2 regions of the Lysinibacillus sp. NPDC047702 genome follow, and region 2 is predicted to be linked to the other one. Evidence: a T-box and tRNA genes for the amino acid it is inferred to sense, from the RefSeq annotation. Region 2 holds a T-box; the other holds one or more tRNA genes.

Region 1 (11,607 bases), on a different contig from region 2:
CACCCGTTCCCATACCGAACACGGAAGTTAAGCTCTTTAGCGCCAATGGTAGTTGGGGGCTTCCCCCTGTGAGAGTAGGACGTCGCTTCGCTTATTTTTTTGTGGAGGATTAGCTCAGCTGGGAGAGCATCTGCCTTACAAGCAGAGGGTCGGCGGTTCGAGCCCGTCATCCTCCACCATTAAATTTATAAATAGTATATATCATTATCGCGGGGTGGAGCAGTGGTAGCTCGTCGGGCTCATAACCCGAAGGTCGTTGGTTCAAATCCGGCCCCCGCAACCAAAAAAGGTCCCGTGGTGTAGCGGTTAACATGCCTGCCTGTCACGCAGGAGATCGCCGGTTCGATCCCGGTCGGGACCGCCATTATTTTGCCGGTGTAGCTCAGTTGGTAGAGCAACTGACTTGTAATCAGTAGGTCGTGGGTTCGACTCCTATCGCCGGCACCATTCCCTTGGAGGGGTAGCGAAGTGGCTAAACGCGGCGGACTGTAAATCCGCTCCTTAGGGTTCGGCGGTTCGAATCCGTCCCCCTCCACCATTTTAGGGGCATAGTTCAACGGTAGAATAGAGGTCTCCAAAACCTTTGGTGTGGGTTCGATTCCTACTGCCCCTGCCAGGTATTGAGGTACTCGTTCATATACAGCTGTTATCATATATAGTGGCGATTGTGGCGAAGTGGTTAACGCATCGGATTGTGGTTCCGACATTCGTGGGTTCGATTCCCATCAGTCGCCCCATTTTAAAATTGGGGTATAGCCAAGCGGTAAGGCAACGGATTTTGATTCCGTCATGCCTAGGTTCGAATCCTAGTACCCCAGCCATTCATTTCTTAATTTGAGCCATTAGCTCAGTTGGTAGAGCATCTGACTTTTAATCAGAGGGTCGAAGGTTCGAGTCCTTCATGGCTCATCATTTTTATAGATACATATGCGCCCGTAGCTCAATTGGATAGAGCGTCTGACTACGGATCAGAAGGTTATGGGTTCGACTCCTGTCGGGCGCGCCATATTATGATTTCGGAATGTAGCTCAGCTTGGTAGAGCACTTGGTTTGGGACCAAGGGGTCGTAGGTTCGAATCCTGTCATTCCGACCATCTTTATTTTATTTGGGGCCTTAGCTCAGCTGGGAGAGCGCCTGCCTTGCACGCAGGAGGTCAGCGGTTCGATCCCGCTAGGCTCCACCATTTTAATATTTTTGGAGGTATACCCAAGTCTGGCTGAAGGGATCGGTCTTGAAAACCGACAGGCGGGTAACACCGCGCGGGGGTTCGAATCCCTCTACCTCCTCCATTTCGGGTCAGTAGCTCAGTTGGTAGAGCATTAGATTGAAGCTCTAAGTGTCGGCGGTTCGATTCCGTCCTGACCCACCATTATTTGCGGGTGTAGTTTAATGGTAAAACCTCAGCCTTCCAAGCTGATGTCGTGAGTTCGATTCTCATCACCCGCTCCAAAATGGGCCTATAGCTCAGCTGGTTAGAGCGCACGCCTGATAAGCGTGAGGTCGATGGTTCGAGTCCATTTAGGCCCATCATTATTCCGAAGTAGCTCAGTTGGTAGTAGCACCTGACTGTTAATCAGGTTGTCGCAGGTTCGAGTCCTGCCTTCGGAGCCACGGCCCGTTGGTCAAGTGGTTAAGACACCGCCCTTTCACGGCGGTAACACGGGTTCGAATCCCGTACGGGTCATCAAGCATGTAGCACAGTTGTGTGTTACATGCTTTTTTCTTTATGTATGTCAATCAATTGCCTTATAAAATAGTGAAATTATAAGCCAAAAATTATAATACCATCCTAAATGAAACCATGGTCATTTGAGAGGAATAATCATAGTGCATTAGAAAGTGCGATCCTGCACTAGATAGAGCCAATTAATGAATCTGTAGACAGTTCAAAGTCTGAGGTAAATAATTTTAATTTTATAAAGAAGAAATCATTTGTGTGGGTTAATTAAGCCTTGAAACACAAGGTGAAGACTTACAATTTAAATCATATAAATAAATGACCAGTACTCACTTTAAATGAGTAACTGGTCATTTTTGCTTACATCAACAATACATTATTTCTTTGCCTACCTATTAACATAATCAGATACTATGAGAGCACCTAAATGATTTGGTTTCTATACATTACTTTATTTACATTATGTCTTACGGTCTTATGACCAGCTTTAGTACCTTTACCAATAGCTATAAGCATAACATCTAAATACCTTTCGGAAATATTTAAGATTTCTTTTAATTTCTTAGAATCATAGCCTGACATAGTGATTGTCTCAAAACCAGCTTCATTTGCTAACAAAATTAATGACATTGACGCAAGACTTACATCTCTAGTTAATTCTAGTTCTAGATCTTCTTTAGATTTATTTTCATAATAATTTATGGCAGCATTCGCTAGATAATCTCTTAGTGATTCATCAAAATAACCTGCCTGAAAGCCTTCTTCATGTATCTTAATAATATTATCTTTATCAAATGCCTGATAATCACCTAACATAACAATTAATGTTGAAGCCTCTATCACTTGTTGTTGATTAAAGGCTATAGGCAATAATAAATTTCTTAAATCTGGTTCATCAATAATTAAGTATCGAGTAGCTTGAATATTATTTCCATTAGGTGACTTACTTGCACTTTCAATTAATGAGGTTAGAATTTCTGAACTAATTTTATAACTTGGATCATAATGTCTAACTGAACGTCTTTTTTCTAAAATATTTTTTACACTCATTTTATCAACTCCGAAATTTTATTTATTGCACCTTTAATTATAGTAAGCAATAATAAATAAGAAAATAACGCACAAAAATGTGGTATAGCCACTTTTAAGTGCCTATTTAGGAGGAAAAGCACAAGCACATGGTTAACTATAATACTGGAATCAACATTTTTATGAACATTGCAGGTGGAAAGTGGAAATGTCTGATACTCTTTTTCTTGAGCCAAAAATCAGTAAGGACAAAAGAGTTTTACGAATTTATACCTGGAATTACACAAAAAGTCCTAACAGATCAATTGAAACAGTTAGAAAGAGATGGACTTGTACAAAGAGAAGTATTTAAAGAAGTACCTCCAAAAGTGGAATACAGCTTAACTGATCTAGGAAAATCATTTGTACCAGTATTAAACACAATGTGTGAATTCGGTAATACGTATGCACGTATAAAAGGTATAGAGAAAGATCAACAAATTTATTGTGATACGTTCCTTAGTTCTCAAAACGAAAATATATAGTAATTGTCACTTGTTCCTAAGTTGTTCCTTTTCAATATGCTTGATAAATTAGCTCTTGATATTTTATGGAATTACATGACAGCCTCTATAAAACTATTTCATATAAGGTTAAAGGTGACTGTATATAAAGAGGGGAAAAGTGACCAATATTATTACACTATAATTATATTGGTCACTTTCATTTTTAGCGGTTAAGTGACTATCAGTATTAGTAGTCATTCTAATAGCATTGTGTATCTAACTGCTCTATATTATTTTGAAGTTAACATTTCTGCGAATTAGAAATGAAGTGAATGAGTGTGCGTGGAATTTCTTTTGTTTAACTATAATTTTGAGACTACTTTATTCCAAGCAACATCTATTGCAGATGAGCGTGTAGGAACTAGCCGTATTAATGAAAATAAAATCAATAGGTTAACATTTTCAGCTTTCAAAGGATTAAGTAAATTTCCAATAGCTTTTTTTATTCTAATACCTCATCAATAAAGGTTAATGACCAGCAAGCTAATTTTAGCCGAGCTGGTCATCTTTTTTGTATTTGCTAGGATGGAATTACCTATGTAATATATCCAATTAAAATACAAAATTTTCCAATGATAAGTGGAGTTGTGTAGAAGTTGTATAGACCCATGTGATAACCTTTACTTGTTTTCTAGACTAACTTTTAAGGAGGGGATGTTATGAAAATTGTGATAGTAGATGATGAAAATCAATCATTAAAAAGACTAAAAAACTTACTTAAAAAAAGTAATGTCTCGGAAGTCGACATAGTTGGAGAATATACAAATTTTCTAGAAGTGGTTGCTCAAATACAAACAATGCAACCAGATGTTGTATTTTTAGATATAGTAATGCCTGATATGGACGGCCTAACACTTGGTAAAAGGGTTCGGGAACTATTACCAAACATAGAAATTGTCTTTACTTCAGTCTTTGACAAATATGCGATAGAAGCTTTCAATTTGCATGCCATAGACTATCTATTAAAGCCTGTGCAAAAGCCACGTTTACATAAAACATTGGAACGACTTCAAAAGATTATCGAAAAAAAACAACCAAACACAACTAGGCAAAAAATGATTCAACTGTTAGGAAGTATAAAGGTAGTAATGCCTGATGGAAATGCGCAAGTAATGAAGTGGCGCACATCAAAAGCAAAGGAATTGTTTACTTATATGCTTACCCATCGCAATGAAATCATTCAACGAGACCTCATTTTGAAGCTGCTTTGGCCAGAAATTGATATGGATAAGGCCTCTAAGCAGCTTTACACAGTTATTTATACCATCCGTCAAACTTTGGAGAATTATGGATTAGACGGAGTGGAAATTTCCAGTCCATTATTGAAATCAGGCTATCAGTTATTATTGAAAGATGTGGAAATCGATGTGGAACAATGGTTAACACAATTAAAGTCTTTACCTCCGCTTGAATTGACTACAATAAGGGCACATGAGCAGGTATTCCAAGCCTATTCAGGCAATTATTTGGGTGATAGTGATTATTTATGGTCAAAAAGCGAAAGGGAACGACTAAGACGTTTATGGTTATACCATGCACAACAATTAAGTAAATATTATATTAAAAATGAGAACTACTTTGCTGCTGTAAAGGTGCAAGTAAAGGTTCAGTCATTTTTCCCTGATGAGGAAGAAAGGTATTTTACCTTGATGAAGCTCTACGATTTACTGAGCAATGCAGCTGCTGTTGAGGAACAATACTGGTTATTAAAGAAAATGCTAAAGAAGCAAGTAGCAATGGAGCCAAGTGAGGAAATTGAAAGATGGTATCAAAAATGGAGACAAATGAGCGCGATTTTGCAGGTGAAAATTTAGATTAATATGTTATTTAGTATGAGAATGAAGAGGATTTGGAATTAATCGATCTAAAACTTAAAAAGCGGTTCTCATGACAACTCTCTTAGCGCATAGATTCTTCTCTTCATAACTCACTCCTCTTTAAAACTGTTCAACTTTGTTTAAAAGAATTTTTTCCTTTTTTAATAAAAAGATATTTGATATTAGTTAATTATATATTTGTTTAATCATAAAAAGAAATCCAATCAGCTGTCCTATGAAAGCTGAAGACTTGTAAAGTTAATAGAAATTTTGTGAGAAAAAAGGTGATGTGCAATAACGACATTGCCTATTTTTTATGTTGTAGAAGTTGTATAACCAATGTCAAAAGAGCACATTGTGCCAAATTTCTGATGTAAATATTTTGTATAGGTCGATGTTCTATAGTTAAGTGTGAGGAAATATTGAAAAACCTCAGATTTTTGGAGTTAATTTAGTTCATAAAAGGAGGATGAGTAGCTCTTTACTAAGAATTTTATGGCACTTTTTCAAAGAATGGAGGAACAAACATGCAAACTAAAAAGCAACAAAAATGGTGGAAACGCTCCCTCAACGCATTTCTTGCCACAGCACTAGTCGCAAGTAGTATCTCTTTTGTTGGTGTTCCACAAAAGGCAAAAGCAGCAACAAATGATACACCAATATCATCCCCAGCTGGTGTAGATGGTGCAGTTTTATGGCTTCGCCCCGATAAGGGAATTAGTGTTGAAAGTGGAAAAACAGTATCTGAATGGCAAGATCAAAGTAATGTTGGCAATCATGCTACACAGAGTACAACTACTCTGCAACCAATGTACCGTAATGATGCACAGTATAATGTGAATTTTAATCCGATGTTAGAGCTGAATAATAAGTATTTTGATCTTGATGTCAATAAACTTCCTACGGGTAATTCATCACGAACAATTGTAGCTGTAGCAGCATCAGAGAACAATACAGCCGATAATCGTTATATCATTTCATGGGGAACTGCTTCTGGGGGTAATATGATAGGCATGCTCCAGCTTAGTGGAACCACAAAAGGTGCGATGTCTATTTATGGAGGCTCGTTCTCAAGTGAGGATGGTTTCTGGCAAAAAAATGTGCCAAATGAACTGGTGGCAACATACGATGGTACGAATGGTGCGTTATATAGCAAAACGACACAAATAGGTAAAGCACCTCAGAGCTGGAATACCGCTAAGACACAGGCACGAGTAGGACGTATTATTGGAAGTGGTCGACCAGAAGAATGGATAGGAACAATTGGCGATATTATTGTGTATGACCGTGCTCTGGATGATACAGAACGCAAACAAATAAGTTCATATCTTGCTATTAAATATGGCTATACACTTGGAGTTGAGGGACTTTCTACGAATAGTAAAAAGGCAGATTATTTAGCTTCTGATACAAGCGTACTATGGAACGCAACTACAAATGCAGCGTATTATCATAGCATCGCAGGGATTGCGCGTGATGATAATGGTGGATTATTGCAGAAGCAAAGTAACAGCACAAACCCTGGTCATCAAGTGATTATTGGTTTAAGTGAAATTAGTGATAAAAACTCTAATAATGTAGCAACTTTTTCAACTGATATGCAATATTTAATGTGGGGAGATAATAATCAACCATTTACTTATACTAAACCAATTGGTGATAGAGCACATACTGAACGCATTTGGAAAGTGCAAAATAGAGGAAATGTTGGACAAGTAGAATTTGCCATTCCTAAAGCAGCCTTACCAGAAAAAGGAGCATTGCTAGTAGGGGATAGTGATACAGATTTTAGTGCAGCAAAAGAATATCCATTAACGTTAAAAACAATTAATGGAAAAGAGTATTATACAACAAAGTTAACGTTCACAGATGGTCAATATTTTACTCTTGTGACAACACAGCCTGAACTAGAAACAGCAACCCTAACACAAACAATCACTGATGAAAATAAAGTGACCTTAATTTTTGATCAAAGTGTGACTTTAACAGATTTAAATGGCTTTACAATTACGAAAGATGGAAAAGAGATTCCTATACAAAGTGTTACTCACACAATAGATGGTAATAAGATAATTTTAACATTACCAACAAATGAAAATGTTACAAATGAATCAGTTATTAAGGTGAAATATGAAAAAGACTCTGGTAACTTAAAAGGTAGCACAAATAATCTGCCAGTTGGGAATTTTGAAATAGAGGCAGTAAATTCATTTGCAACTTCTTTAAAAATCAACGAGCCAAGTACTACGATTGTAGCAAAGCCAAAACCGGACATAAAAGGTGAAGTTGAAGCTGGTTCAAATGTTGAAGTTGTGATAAAAGATAAACTAGGAAATATAGTACCAAATGCAGGTGGTATGGCTAGTGTTGATGGGAACGGCAATTGGACATATACACCTTCATTAGATTTAGCAATAGGTGACTATACAATTGAAGTGAAAGCTACAAAAAACGATAAGACAGTTACAAAAACAAAGCCATTAACAATTGTTGATAAAACAGCCCTTCATAATAAAGTAACAGAAATAGAAGGCTTAACACCAACACATTACACATCAGAAAGCTGGGCAAAATTACAGGAGAAATTAACTGAGGCAAAAGCAGTGTTAACGAATCCTACTGCTACACAACAAGAGGTAAATTCGGCATTACAGGCATTAGAAGATGCACAAAATGCCTTAAAAGCACCAAAACCAACAAGTGTGGCACTGACACAAACAGTATCTGAAGGTAATAAAGTGACACTGACATTCAATCAAGAAGTAGAGCTAACAGATTTAACAGGCTTTACTGTCATGGTGGATGGAACGCCAGTAACACCGACATTTGAAGTTGATCCAACTGATAGTAAAAAGGTGATCTTTACATTACCGAATGGCACAGACGTAACGAATAAAGAAGTGAAGGTTATTTATAATGGTGCAGGTAATTTAAAAGGTAAGGGAGCGACAGGTGCGCCTGTAGAGAATTTTGAAATGGTGGCAGAGGACCCATACAGCGCAGCGTTCCAAATTACGAAGCCAGACGCAGTAACAGCTAATCCGCAGCCAACAATTGGTGGGAAGGTGGATGTAACCACAACACCATCTACTGTGACGATTGTCTTGAAAAATGACAAGGATGAGTCTCTGCTGGTAGATGTGGCGGCAACAGTCGATCCACTAACAGGTGAATGGACATATACACCACCAACAGGTTTACCAGATGGCACATATACAATTATTGCAACAGCAACAAATGGTCAACAAACGGTAACGAAAAAACATACATTTACAGTGGCAACAACACCAATAGTAAACAAAGTACCACTACAGCAAAAGGTGGATGACGCTAAAAACTTAGTTGCAGGTGAGTATACGCCAACAAGCTGGGCACAGTATCAAGAGGCTTTAAAGAAAGCGAATGAAGTGCTGACGAATCCAAATGCAACACAGGGAGAAGTAGACAAAGCATTAGCAGCATTAACGGTGGCACAAAATGCACTTGTGAAATTAGGCAAAGGGCTAGGTACATTAACTCCATCTACAGGTACGTTAAGTCCAAACTTCCAAACAGGGGTAACAGATTACACAATGACAGTTGGCTATCCAACATCAGTCATTGACTTTACAGCGATTCCAGTAGAGGCAGGTGCTACAGTCACAACAACAGTTAATGGGCAGCCAGGCAGTATTGGACAAATTCCATTGCGTGTAGGCGAAAACATACTTGTCATTACAGTAAAAGATGCAAATGGTAACGAGAAACACTATACCGTGAAAATCTATCGTCAAGCTGATACATCTTATCCAGGTGGTGGGAATTCAGGTAACGGTGGTACGACAACACCAATAACACCGACACCGGGTGACACAAAAACAAAAATCCAAGTGGAGCTTGAAATCGATGGCGAAAAACCACTGGAAAAAACTACTGTAGAGATTGAGCGTACTAAGCATGCCAATGGCGATATCACAGACTTTGTTGCTCTGACAGAAGCCAATGCAAAAGAAGCTGTGGCAAAGGCAAAAGCAATCGGTAACGATATTGCGCGTATCGTATTACCAGATGTGAATGATGAAGTGAAGGAAGCGAAAGTTGAAATTCCAAAAGAATCCTTGAAATTATTACGCGATAACGGAATAGCGTTAGAAATTTCATCAGAAAACGGACATATTGCAATTCCAGTAAGTTCAATGCAGGGCATTGACGATAACTTCTACTTCCGTCTAGTACCCGTGAAAAAGGAAAGCGAGCGTCAAGCGATTGAAGAGCGTGCACGTGCAGAGCGCGTTGTGCGAGCAACACTGCAAAGCAATGATGTGCATGTGGTAGCACGTCCAATGACAATCGAAACAAATATGCCAAGTCGTCCTGCGCAGGTAACATTGCCATTAAAAGGCGTGAAAATCCCAACGGGTGCAGCAGAGCGTGAGGCATTCCTGAAGCAATTAGCGGTATTTATTGAACACTCCGATGGGGAGAAGAAAGTCGTTATCCCTGAGGTAGTAACAATGGCGAAGGGTGAGCTAGGCTTACGCTTTACAGTAGAGAAGTTCAGCACATTCACAATTATTCAGGTGAATAAGGTCGAAGAAACAAAACCATCTCTTGAAGTAAAAGAGCATGAAGCGTACATTAAGGGCTTCCCAGATGGCACATTCGGTCCAGAGAAAAACGTAACACGTGCTCAAGTGGCAACAATGATTGCGCGTATCTTAGGCTATACAGATGGACCAGTAAACACTGCACCATTTAAGGATATTCCAAGTGATCATTACGCAGCGGGAGCTATTGCCTTTGTCAAAGAGCGTAGCATTATGAATGGCGATATTAATGGTAACTTCCGTGCCAGTGAAAACATTACACGTGCACAAATGGCAACGGTAGTGGCGAACTTTAAGCAACTGCCTATCGAAGAGAATGTAGCGATTACATTCAACGATACAAAAGGTCATTGGGCACAATGGATAATCGAAGCGAACCGTGTGGCAGGCATCATCAACGGTCGTCAGGATGGTAGCTTTGCGCCAGAAGAATATTTAACACGTGCTCAAGCGGTGATCATGATGAACCGCATGTTTGAGCGCGGTCCGCTACAAGGCGTAACAGCACCAAGCTTCCCAGATGTAAAAGCAACACACTGGGCATTCAAAGAAATTGAGGAAGCAGCGAAATCTCATACTTATTTTATTGATGAAGATGGGGACGAGCAACTTTCAAAATAAGACATATAGCAAAAGCAGGCTAGGGGAAACCTTAGCCTGCTTTTTCAATAGAGACGGATAGACTCGACATCGCCCTCTCTTTATTTAGGAATTTGTAAGGAGATTGTTGTGCCTTGTCCAACCACGCTTTCTATGGTTAATTCTACGCCAAATAATTGTTTTAGGCGCTGTTGGGTATTGACGAGGCCCACGCTTCTTTTCTCTTTAGGACCATTGTTATCAAAGCCAACGCCATTATCGGAAATGGTTATGTTAAAGTGTTGCTCAGTCTCTACAATGTGAATTGTCACGGTTCCTCCTCCGCGTCGGGTAAAATGCCATGCTGGATGGCGTTTTCGACAAGTGTCTGTATGGACAGTGGAGGGACGGACAGTTCTATATTCTCAGGGATGTCCCATATTACTTGAACTTTATCGCCAAAGCGTATTTGTTCTATGGCAAGATAGGCACGAACGAGCTTTAATTCATAGTCGATTGGCACGACTAAATCGACATTTTGGAAATCGAAGCTCGTTTGTAGATAATCACTAAAGGCAAGTAGTAATTCTTCCATTTTCTCCTCATCTACACCATGTAAAGAAATAATAGAGTTCAAAGTATTGAAGAAAAAGTGTGGCTGAATTTGTGCCTGAAGCCATGCAGCTTCAATGCGCAGACGCTCTTCGCTAGATTGCTTCACTTGAATAAGAGCTTGAACACGTGATTTAAGCTCCATATATTCCATTGGTTTTTTAACATAATCATTGGCGCCACTTAAAAAGGCAAGTTGAATATCTTCACTTTGCTGTCGAGCTGTTAAGAACAATATTGGTAACTCTGAGATAGAAAGTTTTTCGCGAATGTGCTTGGCCAAATCATAGCCAGACATATGCGGCATCATAATATCAGAAATAACTAAATCATAGCTATTGTTTTGAAGCATATCGAGAGCCTCTACCCCACTTAAAGCTGTTTCAATTTCAAAGGAATCCGTTGAAAATGCATTGACAAGTACTTGTAAGTTTACAGCGTCATCGTCAACAATGAGAATTCTTGCATGGCTAGTTATTAAAGAGTTCGTTTCTGTAGTAGCAGCAATATTGTGTTCTCTCGAAAAATCATTTAAAAATGAATATTTGATGAATGCAGTGTCCTTCTCAACATTTAATTCACTGTCTTCCACATTCTGCGACTTCGCTATTGGTAATGAGAAAGTAAAGGTTGAGCCAACGCCGATAGTAGATGATACCGACATTGTTCCCCCGTGTAAGGAAACAAGCTTATGGCAAATGCTTAAACCTAATCCAAGGCCACCACCTATGGATGTCATTGTCGAATCCACTTGTTCATA
Region 2 (11,607 bases):
TACATCATGATTTTAATTTGAAAGAATTTAAACTTGGTCTCCATGCTGAGGATTTATTATGGGTTGATTTATATGCATATAGCTACAATGAATTAAATGATATCGCAGAAATTTTTGGCTTCCATCCATTAGCTGTAGAGGATTGCTTAAACGAAGGTTCTCGCCCTAAAATGAATAATTACGGTGATTATAAATTCTTTGTTTTCCATGCTCCTATTTATAATGAAAAAAGCAGCAATGAAATAACTACAGTTGAATTAAATATTTTTATGGGTCCTAATTATGTTGTAACGGTTCATAAACAAAAGCTTAAATGGCTAGGTCACATCGAAAATATTTGCTTAAACAGTACGAAGTATTTAGATAGAGGCACCGATTTTCTTTTGCATACAATTATCGATGGCATTACTGATGAATATTTCCCAGTTTTAGAACGAATAAGAGCACGCATAGATGAGCTTGAAGAGGAAATATATGATTATCAGCCGAAAATAGTTACAGAGGAATTTCTTGCTCTCAAGAGAACTATTATATTCATTCGACAGGCAATAATGCCACAAAAAAGAATTTTTTCAAATAGTAATGGTCAGTGGAAATTTGAAATTCGTGAGGAAAATATTCCATTCTATAAAGATTTAAATGACCACCTTGAACGAATTGTTGAATCGACGGAAACTTACAGAGATTTAGTAAACAGTACCTTAGATACCTATTTTTCGATTATCAGTGGAAAATCAATTGAGAAGCTTAATCTACTTACAGTAATATCAACAATTATGTTGCCACTATCTGTCATTACAAGCTTTTTTGGCATGAATGTTCCACTACCATATCCGGATTCACCAATTACAACGATTACAATTAGTGTGTTTTTAGTCGTATTTACTTGGGGAATGTGGGCATACTTCAAAAAAATGATTGCTTAATGATGATTAGCCATACTAGTGCCAATTGACAGAACAAAATATTTTTTTTATAATGCTCGATAGAAAATAGTAAAAACGATGATGGAACAAGTACGTATTTGTGGGTGTTAAGAAAGGGATTTCTTGGCTGAAAAAATCCTCACATTGCAGATACCGAAAGCTACTCCAGAGTGCAGTTAATCTCTGCCGTTCACTTACGTTACAAGTGCTAAAGAGGTAAGTATTTTCTACTTACAACTAGGGTGGTACCGCGAGACAACTATAACAAGTCCTCGTCCCTTATTGGGATGAGGGCTTTTTTATGCTTATTTGCGGATTCATATCGTGAACTTTACAAAATTAATAAGGAGGAATTTATCCTATGAAAGCAGCAGATATTCGCCGTATGTATTTGGAATTCTTTAAAGAGAAAGGTCATCATCATGAGCCATCAGCACCGCTAGTACCAATTAATGACCCATCATTACTTTGGATTAACTCCGGTGTTGCCACTCTTAAACCATATTTTGATGGTCGTGTCATACCAGATAATCCACGTATCACAAATGCCCAAAAATCGATTCGTACTAATGATATTGAAAACGTTGGTAAAACAGCTCGTCACCATACGTTTTTTGAAATGCTTGGAAACTTCTCTATTGGAGATTACTTCAAAAAAGAAGCGATTCATTATGCTTGGGAGTTCTTAACGGATAAAAAATGGATGGGCTTTGATCCAGCACTATTATCTATTACATTACACCCAGAAGATCAAGAAGCCTATGATGTTTGGCATAACGAAATTGGTATACCTGAAGATCGTTTAATCCGATTAGAGGGAAACTTCTGGGATATTGGAGAAGGTCCTTCTGGTCCAAACTCAGAAATTTTTTATGACCGTGGAGAAGAATATGGCTATAATGATAGTGATCCAGAAATGTATCCAGGTGGAGAAAACGAACGATACCTTGAAATTTGGAACTTAGTGTTCTCACAATTCAACCATAATCCAGATGGTACGTATACGCCACTGCCAAAGCAAAATATTGATACAGGTATGGGACTTGAGCGTATTGTATCGGTTGTGCAAAATGTTCCAACTAACTTTGATACTGATTTATTCATGCCTATTATTGAAAAAATCGAGGAATTTGCTAACCGTAAGTATAAGCGCCCTGGTGAAGTAGATTTAAATGAAATCTTCGGTTCTGAAGAGGATATTAATACACCATTTAAAGTAATTGCTGACCATATTCGTACAGTAGCGTTTGCAATTGGTGATGGCGCACTTCCTTCAAATGAAGGGCGTGGTTATGTATTACGTCGTTTATTACGTCGTGCTGTTCGTTATGCAAAACAAATTGGTATTGAAAAACCATTTATGTTTGAATTAGTACCAACTGTAGGCAAAATTATGGAGGATTTCTATCCAGAGGTAACGGAAAAAAGTGAATTTATCCAACGTGTAATTAAAAATGAAGAAATTCGCTTCCATGAAACATTAGACGGTGGTTTAGCTATCTTTAATGAAGTCGTTGAATCACAAAAAGTAGCAGGACATGATTATATTCCAGGTGCAGATGCTTTCCGTTTATATGATACTTACGGTTTCCCAATCGAATTAACAGAAGAGTATGCAGAAGAAGTGGGTATGAAGGTAGACCATGAAGGCTTCGAGGCGTCAATGGAAGAGCAGCGTGAGCGTGCTCGTGCAGCTCGTCAAGATGTAGATTCCATGCAAGTACAAAATGAGGTTCTTGCAAATTTAACAGTTGCCAGCGAATTTGTAGGTCATGATACATTAACAGCAGACACAAAAATTGCAGCAATGATTGTTAATGGACAAGAAGCAAAGTTTGCCTCTGAAGGTCAAGAAGCGTTAGTTATTTTAGCAAAAACACCATTTTATGCTGAAATGGGTGGACAAATTGCGGATAACGGTATTATTTCAAATGATAGCTTTACTGCTGTTGTTAAAGATGTTCAAAAAGCACCAAATGGTCAGCCACTCCATACAGTGGTAGTTGAATCTGGTGAAATGCATGTAGAAGATACTGTGGAAGCAGTTGTTAATCGTGATGATCGTAATTTAATAATTAAAAATCATACAGCTACACATATTATGCAACGTGCATTAAAAGACGTGTTGGGCGATCATGTTAACCAAGCTGGTTCATATGTAGGTCCTGATCGCTTACGCTTTGACTTCTCTCACTTTGGTCAAGTGACAAAAGAGGAATTACAGCAAATTGAACGTATTGTAAATGAAAAAGTGTGGGATGATATAGAGGTCGTGATTGAAGAAAAAGGCATCGATGAAGCGAAGGCAATGGGGGCTATGGCATTATTCGGTGAGAAATATGGCGATATTGTCCGTGTAGTTTCAATTGGTGATTATTCTATTGAGCTTTGTGGTGGTATTCATGTGAAACGTTCTTCTGAAATAGGTTTCTTCAAAATTGTTTCAGAGGGTGGAATCGGTGCAGGTACTCGCCGTATTGAGGCTGTCACAGGAAAAGTGGCTTATGAAGCAGTTAAAGAAGAGGAAGCTTTATTAAACGATGCTGCAGCCTTATTAAAAGCAAATCCGAAAGATATTGTGACAAAAGTACAAGCGCTTCAAGCAGACTATAAAGAATTACAACGTGATAATGAAGCATTATCACAAAAAATTGCGAATGCACAGGCAGGGGCAATTGTAGACGCAGCTCAAACAATTGGAGATGTAACAGTCTTATCTACTAGAGTAGAAGCGAAAGACAATAATCAATTGCGTCAAATGATGGATGATTTAAAAGTGAAAATGAATAAAGCAGTTGTTGTTTTAGGAGCTGTTGATGGCGAGAAAGTAATGCTTTGTGCTGGTGTCACAAAAGATTTAGTGGGCGGCAGTTATCATGCAGGAAATATCGTAAAAATGGTAGCCGAGGCATGTGGTGGTAAAGGCGGCGGTCGTCCAGATATGGCGATGGCAGGTGCAAAAGATACAACAAAACTTGAAGAAGCACTACTTTCTGTGTATGATTATGTTAAATCCATTTAATTAATACGCCAAATCGGTTATAATAAAGAGAAATTGGAGATGAGCTTTTTTGCACATCTCCTTATTTCTGAAAGCGAGGTGCTGGTCATGAGTTCATTTGATCAAACAATGAAATTTAATTTTCCAGAAGAATCAATGGAACAGGAAGTCAAGCAGGTAATGTTGAAAGTTCATTCTTCATTAGAGGAAAAGGGATATAATCCTATCAATCAGATTGTCGGTTATTTACTTTCTGGTGATCCGGCGTATATTCCTCGCCATCAGGATGCTCGTAATTTAATTCGCAAGCTTGAGCGTGATGAAATTCTAGAAGAGCTTGTTAAATTTTATATTAAAAAGAATAACGAGGACTAGAAATGAGAATTATGGGATTAGACGTTGGGTCAAAAACCGTGGGCGTTGCAATAAGCGATGCGTTAGGGTGGACGGCTCAAGGTATTGAAACCGTAAAAATTGATGAAGCAAACGGTGAATTTGGTATTGAACGAATAGCCGAGCTAGTAAAGGAATATGCTATAACGGAATTTGTTGTAGGTTTTCCGAAAAACATGAATAATACGGTGGGACCACGTGGAGAGGCATCTGAAAACTATAAAAAGCTTTTAGAGGAGACCTTTTCACTGCCAGCAAAGCTTTGGGATGAACGTTTAACGACAATGGCTGCTGAGCGTATGCTAATTGATGCAGATGTAAGTCGCAAAAAACGGAAGCAGGTCATTGATAAAATGGCTGCTGTGATGATCTTACAAGGCTATTTGGATAGCAAAAATTAATTGATGAGGTGACAAGCACATGGCACACGAGCACAACCATGAAGAAGAATTACACGTACAACACATTACAGTGATTGATGAGAACGGAAATGAACAGCTTTGTGAAGTGATTCACATTCATGAATCGCCTGAATTTGGCAAATCCTACGTATTTTACTCAATGGTAGGAGCAGAAGAAGATGAGGACGGTTCTGTAGAAATATTCGTTTCTTCATTCGTTCCTTCTGAAAATGGTGAAGATGGCGAGTTAACACCAATCGAAACAGAAGCAGAGTGGGATATGGTAGAGAATGTATTAAACGCTTTAGAGGATGAATACGAAGACTAATCTTCTTTCTTAAAGCTTGGAACAAGGATCGCAACTTGCAGCCCTTGTTCCTTTTTTATTGGCGGGACATATAGAAGTTTGCTTAATTATGGAGTGACAGTCATCGAAAATTGTAGGGAGCCGCTCAATTCGAATTTGAAAGTCAGCAAATAAAGTGAGAAGCCGCTCAATAGTGATCTGAAAGTGATCAAAAGACGCCAATCCCGCTCAATTTAAGACTAACTGCACCACACAAAACAATGACCCTAATCCTCAAATGTACCTTTAACTTTAAACATAATGACCATGAAGGAGGAATTTGAATGAATGAAGAAATGCAAGAATTTATGATTATAGGTGAGAATGGCAAGGAACAAAAATGCAGGGTTGTCTTTACCTTTGATGCAGAGGAAAAATCATATGTACTCTTTTCATTAATTGACGAAGCAGGTAATGAAATTCCAGGAGATATTTCTGCTATGACATTTGAGTACGATGATAATAACGGAGAAATGACCAATTTAATGCCTGTTGTAACTGAAGAAGAATGGGAAATGATTAATGAGGTTGTGCTAACGCTTCTTGATGAATTTGAAGAGGAGCCACAGTTAATCACAGTTACAGATGAGGATGGAACGGATCAAGTCTGTGAGGTCATTCATAAATTTTCATCCGAACAATTTGGAAAATCCTATGTTTTATATGTACCTGCAACAGACGAACCTATTGAGGAACGAGATATTTTTGCGGCTCAATACCTATCGGACAAAGACGGTTCTATAGAAGAATTATTACCAATTGAAAGTGATGAAGAATGGGCATTTGTTGAAGATGTATTGAACGAATTGTAAAATCTCTGGGTGGTTGTGAGCCACTCAGAGTTTTTTTATTTTTTAACTACTTTCAGCAGAACAAAGCCGATTCTGGAATCAATTATGCCGAGGCAAAATTGATTTAATAGAAATTTTCTATCAATGCTCTAAAAGTATTCTATCTGCAAATAAAATTTTTGCACTTTCGATTGAATAAAGTGATTTTAAGAGAGAAATTATGCTTTTTAAGATTTAAATTTCTGAATTTTTGAATAAACAGAATAAATAAGGCATTGACCAATTCGAAGTAAATAGATAAGATTTGTCTTACATTAAACCAAGTAAGTTGATTAATTAAGGAGGTAATAGTATGAGAAAAGGTTGGAAATTGTTAATAGGAGCAATGGTAATAGGCTTGTTGGCTGGCTGCACAAGCAAAGGAGAGGAAGATAAAGAGGAGGTTGTAACGTTAAAGGTAGGAGCTGCCAATGTACCTCATGCGGAAGTATTGGAGTATTTAGCAAAAGATATTGAAAAGGATGGAGTGAAACTAGATATTTCCATTATAAAAGATGCTGTTCAAACAAACCAACAAACGGCAGATGGTGAGTTGGATTTTAATTATTTTCAACATGTTCCGTTTTTAGAACAGACGAATAAAGAAAGTCATTTGGATTTAGTCAGTGTAAAAGGAATTCATATTGAGCCATTTGGTGTGTATTCCAAAAAACTAAAAGATATTAATGATTTGCCACAAAATGCAAAGGTAGCTGTACCAAATGATGTTGTTAATTTCTCTCGTGCGTTACTACTATTTCAAAATAATGGATTGATTGAATTAGATAAAGCGAAGAAAGGTGATTATACAGTCGAAGATATTACGAAAAATGAGAAAAAAATTCAATTTATCGGTGTGGATTCTCCATTACTTGTTCGTTCATTAGATGATGTAGACGCATCTGCTATTAATACGAATTATGCCTTAGAGGGGGGCTATAACCCTATGAAGGATGCACTGATTATAGAGGGTTCTGAATCACCTTATGTCAATATTATAGCTTCGACAAAGGAGAAAAAGGATGATCCAGCTATACAGACAGTCGTTAAGTGGCTAACAAGTGAAAAGGCACGTTCTTTCTTTGAAGATCAGTATAAAGGTGCTGTTGTTCCCGCATTTTAAAGCTTTGTAAACAACATACATGCTAAGGAGGTAAACGTGCATGATTGAATTTATTGAAACAACAAAAGAATTTCAGATAGGAACATCAACAGTGACGGCCCTAAATCATATCAATTTAACGATTCAGAAGGGGGATATTTTTGGTGTTATCGGCTTTAGCGGTGCTGGTAAAAGTACTTTAATTCGAACAGTAAATTTACTGGAGGAGCCAACGTCTGGGCGGGTGCTTGTAAATGGAAAAGAGTTAACTACGCTTACTAAAAGGCAGCTTCGAGATGAGAAGAAAAATATCGGCATGATTTTTCAACATTTTAATCTCCTCCATTCTAAAACTGTATTTGAAAATGTGGCAATGCCTTTAATCATAAGTGGTGTAAAAAAATCGAACTTGGAAGGTCAAGTGAAAGAGGTATTAGCATTTGTTGGCTTAACGGACAAAACTGATCGCTATATTGACGAGCTATCAGGCGGGCAAAAACAAAGAGTCGGCATCGCTAGGGCACTCGTTACCAAACCGACTATCCTATTATGTGATGAGGCAACTTCTGCTCTCGACCCACAAACGACCAAATCGATTTTAGCGTTACTAAAGAAGGTCAATATAGAATATGGTATTACGATTTTGATGATTACTCATGAAATGGAGGTTATTCGGGATATTTGTAATCGTGTGGCTGTCATGGAAAATGGAAGAATTATTGAGACAGGTAATGTACTTGAAATTTTTTCTACACCAAAAGAGGAGACAACCAAAAACTTTGTCCAATCGGTTGTTCGTGATGAAATCCCGTCTTCTGTTTATGAGCAATTAAAAGGTATAGATGCTTCTAAGAAAATTTACAATTTAAAATTTATCGGAGTAGATGTTGGTCAGCCAATTGTCTCACAGGTAGCGAAGAAATTTGCTGTTGATGTCAATGTTTTATTTGGCAATATCACAGAGCTACAAGGGATTCCATTCGGCCATTTAATCGTAGAGCTCGTTGGTTCTGATAAGGAAATACAAAAAGCATTTCTATTTATTCAGGCTAAAAATATTCAAATAGAGGAGGTTGTTGCACGTGAAAGTGAGCACTCAAATCATTATCGATGCGGTTCTAGATACGCTGTACATGGTTAGCATTTCGTTATTTTTTGGTGCCATTTTAGGCTTCGTTTTAGGAGTGGTCTTAGTTGTAACGAGAAAGGGACATATTCTTGAAAATAAATTAATCTTCTCGATTGTCAATCCGATTGTCAATACACTGCGCTCAATTCCGTTCATTATTTTACTTGTTGCAATTATTCCATTTACACGATTACTCGTTGGAACTGCAATTGGAACGACAGCTGCCATTGTGCCGCTAGTCTTGCATATTGGACCATATATATCAAGATTAATAGAAAATTCATTATTAGAGGTGGATGAGGGCATTATTGAAGCAGCAAAAGCAATGGGAGCCTCCCCATTTCAAATTATACGAAAGTTTCTATTGCCTGAAGCTTTTCCATCTTTAATTCTAAGTGTCACGACTGCAACAATAGGGCTTATTGGTGCGACGGCCATGGCAGGAGCTGTTGGAGGCGGAGGCCTAGGTGATGTTGCCATTACTTACGGCTATCAACGCTTTGATAATGCGACGATTTTGGTAACAGTGGTTATTTTAGTAGTACTTGTACAGATTATTCAAAGCATCGGCAACAGTCTTGAACGAAAAATACGCAGAGTTTCTTAAGGGAGAATGTCAACATGAAAAAACTTAACTATTTATTAGGACTTTTTACATTACTATTTTTACTAGTGGCATGTGCAGAAGCAGATGAAAACGATACTGTGAAGGTCGGTATTCGTAGCTCAGAATTGAAAACCTGGGAGTATATTAAGGAACAGGCTAGCAAGGAAGATATTAACCTCGATTTAGTAACATTCTCTGCGCAATATGATCCAAATCAAGCACTGGCAGAGGGAGAAGTAGATATTAATGCTTTTCAACATGTTGCCTATTTAAATTTATTTAATACGAACAACAACTCAGATTTACAGGCAATTGGCACAACAATAATGGCACCTATTGGCTTATATTCAAACAAATATAAATCGTTAGATGAATTAAAAGAAGGTGCAAAGATCGCTGTACCGAATGATCCTTCCAACTGGGGCAGAGCTTTACTGCTACTTCAGGAGAATGGATTACTAACAGTAACGGACAATTTTGATGGTAATGGCGGAGAAGATCGAATTAAAGATAATCCAAAAAATTTAACAATTTTGCCTGTTGACGGTGCTACAACGCCAAGGGTAATGGAGGATGCTGATTTTGCCATTATAAATAATGGTGTGGCTGTAGAAGCTGGTCTTTTATTGAAAGATGCGATCATTCATGAGAGTGAAACAGCTAAGCCATTTATTAATGTTATTGTGGCAAAGGCAGAAGACAAAAATAATGAAACATTGAAAAAAATAGTGGAAATTTATCAGCGTGATGAAACGGCTAAGTTTATTAAAGAAATATCAAATGGAAACTATATTCCGGTGAAAATGTCACTGGATGAATTAGCAACATGGAAGGATTTCTATTCATATTAGAAAGGATGTTAATAATGACTAAGAAAAGAGAATTAAAGCTAGCACTATATTTAATTGGAGCAGGTATGCACGTTGCTGCATGGAAGCACCCGTCTGCACAAGCAAATGCAAGCATCGATATTAAAGCATTACAAAAAGCAGCCCAGATTGCGGAAAAAGGAAAGTTTGATATAGCATTTGTGGCAGACAGTTTAGCTATTAATCATGAATCCCATCCGCATATTTTAAATCGCTTCGATCCATTAATTCAAATTACGGCTTTAGCAACAGCGACCACTAAAATTGGACTTGGTGCAACAGCTTCAACTACATACAGTGAGCCATATGTGCTAGCAAGACAGTTGATGTCCATCGATCATATAAGTGATGGGAGAGTTGCTTGGAATTTAGTGACAACAGCAGATGCTACAGGTGAAACGGCCTTAAATTTCAGTCGTGACAAGCATTGGGAGCATGATCATCGCTATGAACGTGCAGAGGAATTTATCGATGTTGTTCAATCATTATGGGATTCATGGGAGGACGATGCTTTTCTCTATGATCGAGACAATAATATCTTTTATGATCGTCATAAAGTGCACGAAACCTCGTTTAAGGGCAACTATTTAACTGTCAAAGGTCCATTAAATATTGCACGTTCTGTACAGGGGCAGCCTGTTATTGTAGAGGCTGGTGCATCTAAACCGGGACAACAATTAGCAGCACGTACGGCAGAGGTTGTATTTGTCCATTGGGATGAAATTGAAAAATCGAAAGAACACTATCGTCAATTAAAGGCACAGCTTGCTCCATTTGGACGTACAGAGGAAGAGCTTCTCGTTTTACAGGGAATTTCTCCAATCGTAGGTGATACAGAGGAGGAGGCGATCCGTAAATTTAATGAATTACAGTCGTTGATTGATCCATATGAAAGCTTAAAATTTGTTTCTGGGTACATGGGGAATGTTGACTTTTCAAAGTACTCACTCGATACACCGGCTATCGAAGTGGAATTTCCAGAAGTCAATAGTATACAAAGTCACTTTTATGAGCACTTAGAGATTATTAAAAAGGAAAATTTAAAGGTTGGCGATTTATATGCGCGCCTATTTGGACCTGCAAAGCGTGATGCTTTTGTCGGAACACCAACTCAAATTGCAGATGAGATGGAGCGTTGGATTTCAGAGCGAGCAGCAGATGGCTTTATGCTGCAATTTCCATTATTACCACGCGATTTAGAGGATTTTGTTGACAAAGTTATACCAATTCTACAAGAGCGAGGCATTTATCGTAAAGATTATACAGGCACAACGTTAAGAGAGCATTTAGGATTGAAAAAGCCGCTGAATCGATTTGCTAAAAGTAAGGTGACACAGTGATGATTGATGTTTTTATTCGTAATGAACGGGAGCAAAAACTCGTTCAGTATGCTCAGAATTTAGCAAAACAAATTGAGAAGACAGCTAATCAATATGATGAGAGTGGTGAATTTCCTTTTGAGCACTTTCAGATTTTAGAGGATGCAGGTTATTTTCGATTAACAGTGCCAAAAAAATATGGTGGAGAAGAAATTTCTCTCTACGAAATGTTATTAGTACAGGAGCAATTAGCTAGAGGTGATGCTTCTACTGCATTGTCTGTTGGCTGGCATTTATTAACGTTTTTGAATGTTCGTGAGGCGAAAACATGGCCAGAGCCTATATTTGCAGAATTAAGCCGAAAAGCCGTTGAAGAAGGCTCTCTACTGAATATTATTAATAGTGAACGTGGAAAAGGGAATATTTCTCGAGGAAGTTTACCTGGTACGATTGCTAAAAAGGTGCCAGGGGGATATCGTATTACAGGTGAAAAGGCATTTGCTTCCTTAGCACCAATTTTAAAACAATTCACCATTATTGCTTATCTTGAAGAAGAAAATCTAACAGCAGAGTTTCTAATTACTAAAAATGAACAGGTGGAAATTGTTGAGACATGGGATGCGATGGGCATGAGGGCGACAGGCAGCCATGATATTATTTTTCATGATACGTTTGTACCAGAAG

What was found. A T-box is a leader RNA that pairs with one kind of tRNA and senses whether it is charged. The one in region 2 lies ahead of alaS (alanine--tRNA ligase), so its partner is inferred to be a tRNA-Ala.
Region 1: it has a tRNA-Ala gene. The T-box ahead of alaS (alanine--tRNA ligase) is inferred to sense a tRNA for this amino acid. The anticodon was not compared.

What each region holds. Positions count from the first base shown of each region.
Region 1 is NZ_JBNNMG010000086.1:178-11,784, forward strand. It holds rRNA gene rrf (5S ribosomal RNA) at 1-91, shown strand, start outside; tRNA gene ACQKIM_RS25355 (tRNA-Val) at 104-179, shown strand; tRNA gene ACQKIM_RS25360 (tRNA-Met) at 209-283, shown strand; tRNA gene ACQKIM_RS25365 (tRNA-Asp) at 289-364, shown strand; tRNA gene ACQKIM_RS25370 (tRNA-Thr) at 372-447, shown strand; tRNA gene ACQKIM_RS25375 (tRNA-Tyr) at 455-538, shown strand; tRNA gene ACQKIM_RS25380 (tRNA-Trp) at 543-616, shown strand; tRNA gene ACQKIM_RS25385 (tRNA-His) at 662-737, shown strand; tRNA gene ACQKIM_RS25390 (tRNA-Gln) at 747-821, shown strand; tRNA gene ACQKIM_RS25395 (tRNA-Lys) at 837-909, shown strand; tRNA gene ACQKIM_RS25400 (tRNA-Arg) at 930-1,006, shown strand; tRNA gene ACQKIM_RS25405 (tRNA-Pro) at 1,018-1,094, shown strand; tRNA gene ACQKIM_RS25410 (tRNA-Ala) at 1,109-1,184, shown strand; tRNA gene ACQKIM_RS25415 (tRNA-Ser) at 1,198-1,290, shown strand; tRNA gene ACQKIM_RS25420 (tRNA-Phe) at 1,295-1,370, shown strand; tRNA gene ACQKIM_RS25425 (tRNA-Gly) at 1,377-1,450, shown strand; tRNA gene ACQKIM_RS25430 (tRNA-Ile) at 1,455-1,528, shown strand; tRNA gene ACQKIM_RS25435 (tRNA-Asn) at 1,536-1,612, shown strand; tRNA gene ACQKIM_RS25440 (tRNA-Glu) at 1,614-1,685, shown strand; gene ACQKIM_RS25445 (nitroreductase family protein) at 2,103-2,729, opposite strand; gene ACQKIM_RS25450 (winged helix-turn-helix transcriptional regulator) at 2,858-3,232, shown strand; gene ACQKIM_RS25455 (response regulator) at 3,913-5,067, shown strand; gene ACQKIM_RS25460 (S-layer homology domain-containing protein) at 5,598-10,277, shown strand; gene ACQKIM_RS25465 (sensor histidine kinase) at 10,358-10,567, opposite strand; gene ACQKIM_RS25470 (ATP-binding protein) at 10,564-11,607, opposite strand, start outside.
Region 2 is NZ_JBNNMG010000022.1:51,784-63,390, reverse strand. It holds gene ACQKIM_RS12695 (magnesium transporter CorA family protein) at 1-926, shown strand, start outside; T-box leader at 996-1,209, shown strand; gene alaS (alanine--tRNA ligase) at 1,288-3,948, shown strand; gene ACQKIM_RS12685 (IreB family regulatory phosphoprotein) at 4,036-4,302, shown strand; gene ruvX (Holliday junction resolvase RuvX) at 4,305-4,721, shown strand; gene ACQKIM_RS12675 (DUF1292 domain-containing protein) at 4,741-5,049, shown strand; gene ACQKIM_RS12670 (DUF1292 domain-containing protein) at 5,352-5,879, shown strand; gene ACQKIM_RS12665 (MetQ/NlpA family ABC transporter substrate-binding protein) at 6,211-7,020, shown strand; gene ACQKIM_RS12660 (methionine ABC transporter ATP-binding protein) at 7,061-8,140, shown strand; gene ACQKIM_RS12655 (methionine ABC transporter permease) at 8,133-8,735, shown strand; gene ACQKIM_RS12650 (MetQ/NlpA family ABC transporter substrate-binding protein) at 8,750-9,586, shown strand; gene ACQKIM_RS12645 (LLM class flavin-dependent oxidoreductase) at 9,601-10,944, shown strand; gene ACQKIM_RS12640 (acyl-CoA dehydrogenase family protein) at 10,944-11,607, shown strand, end outside.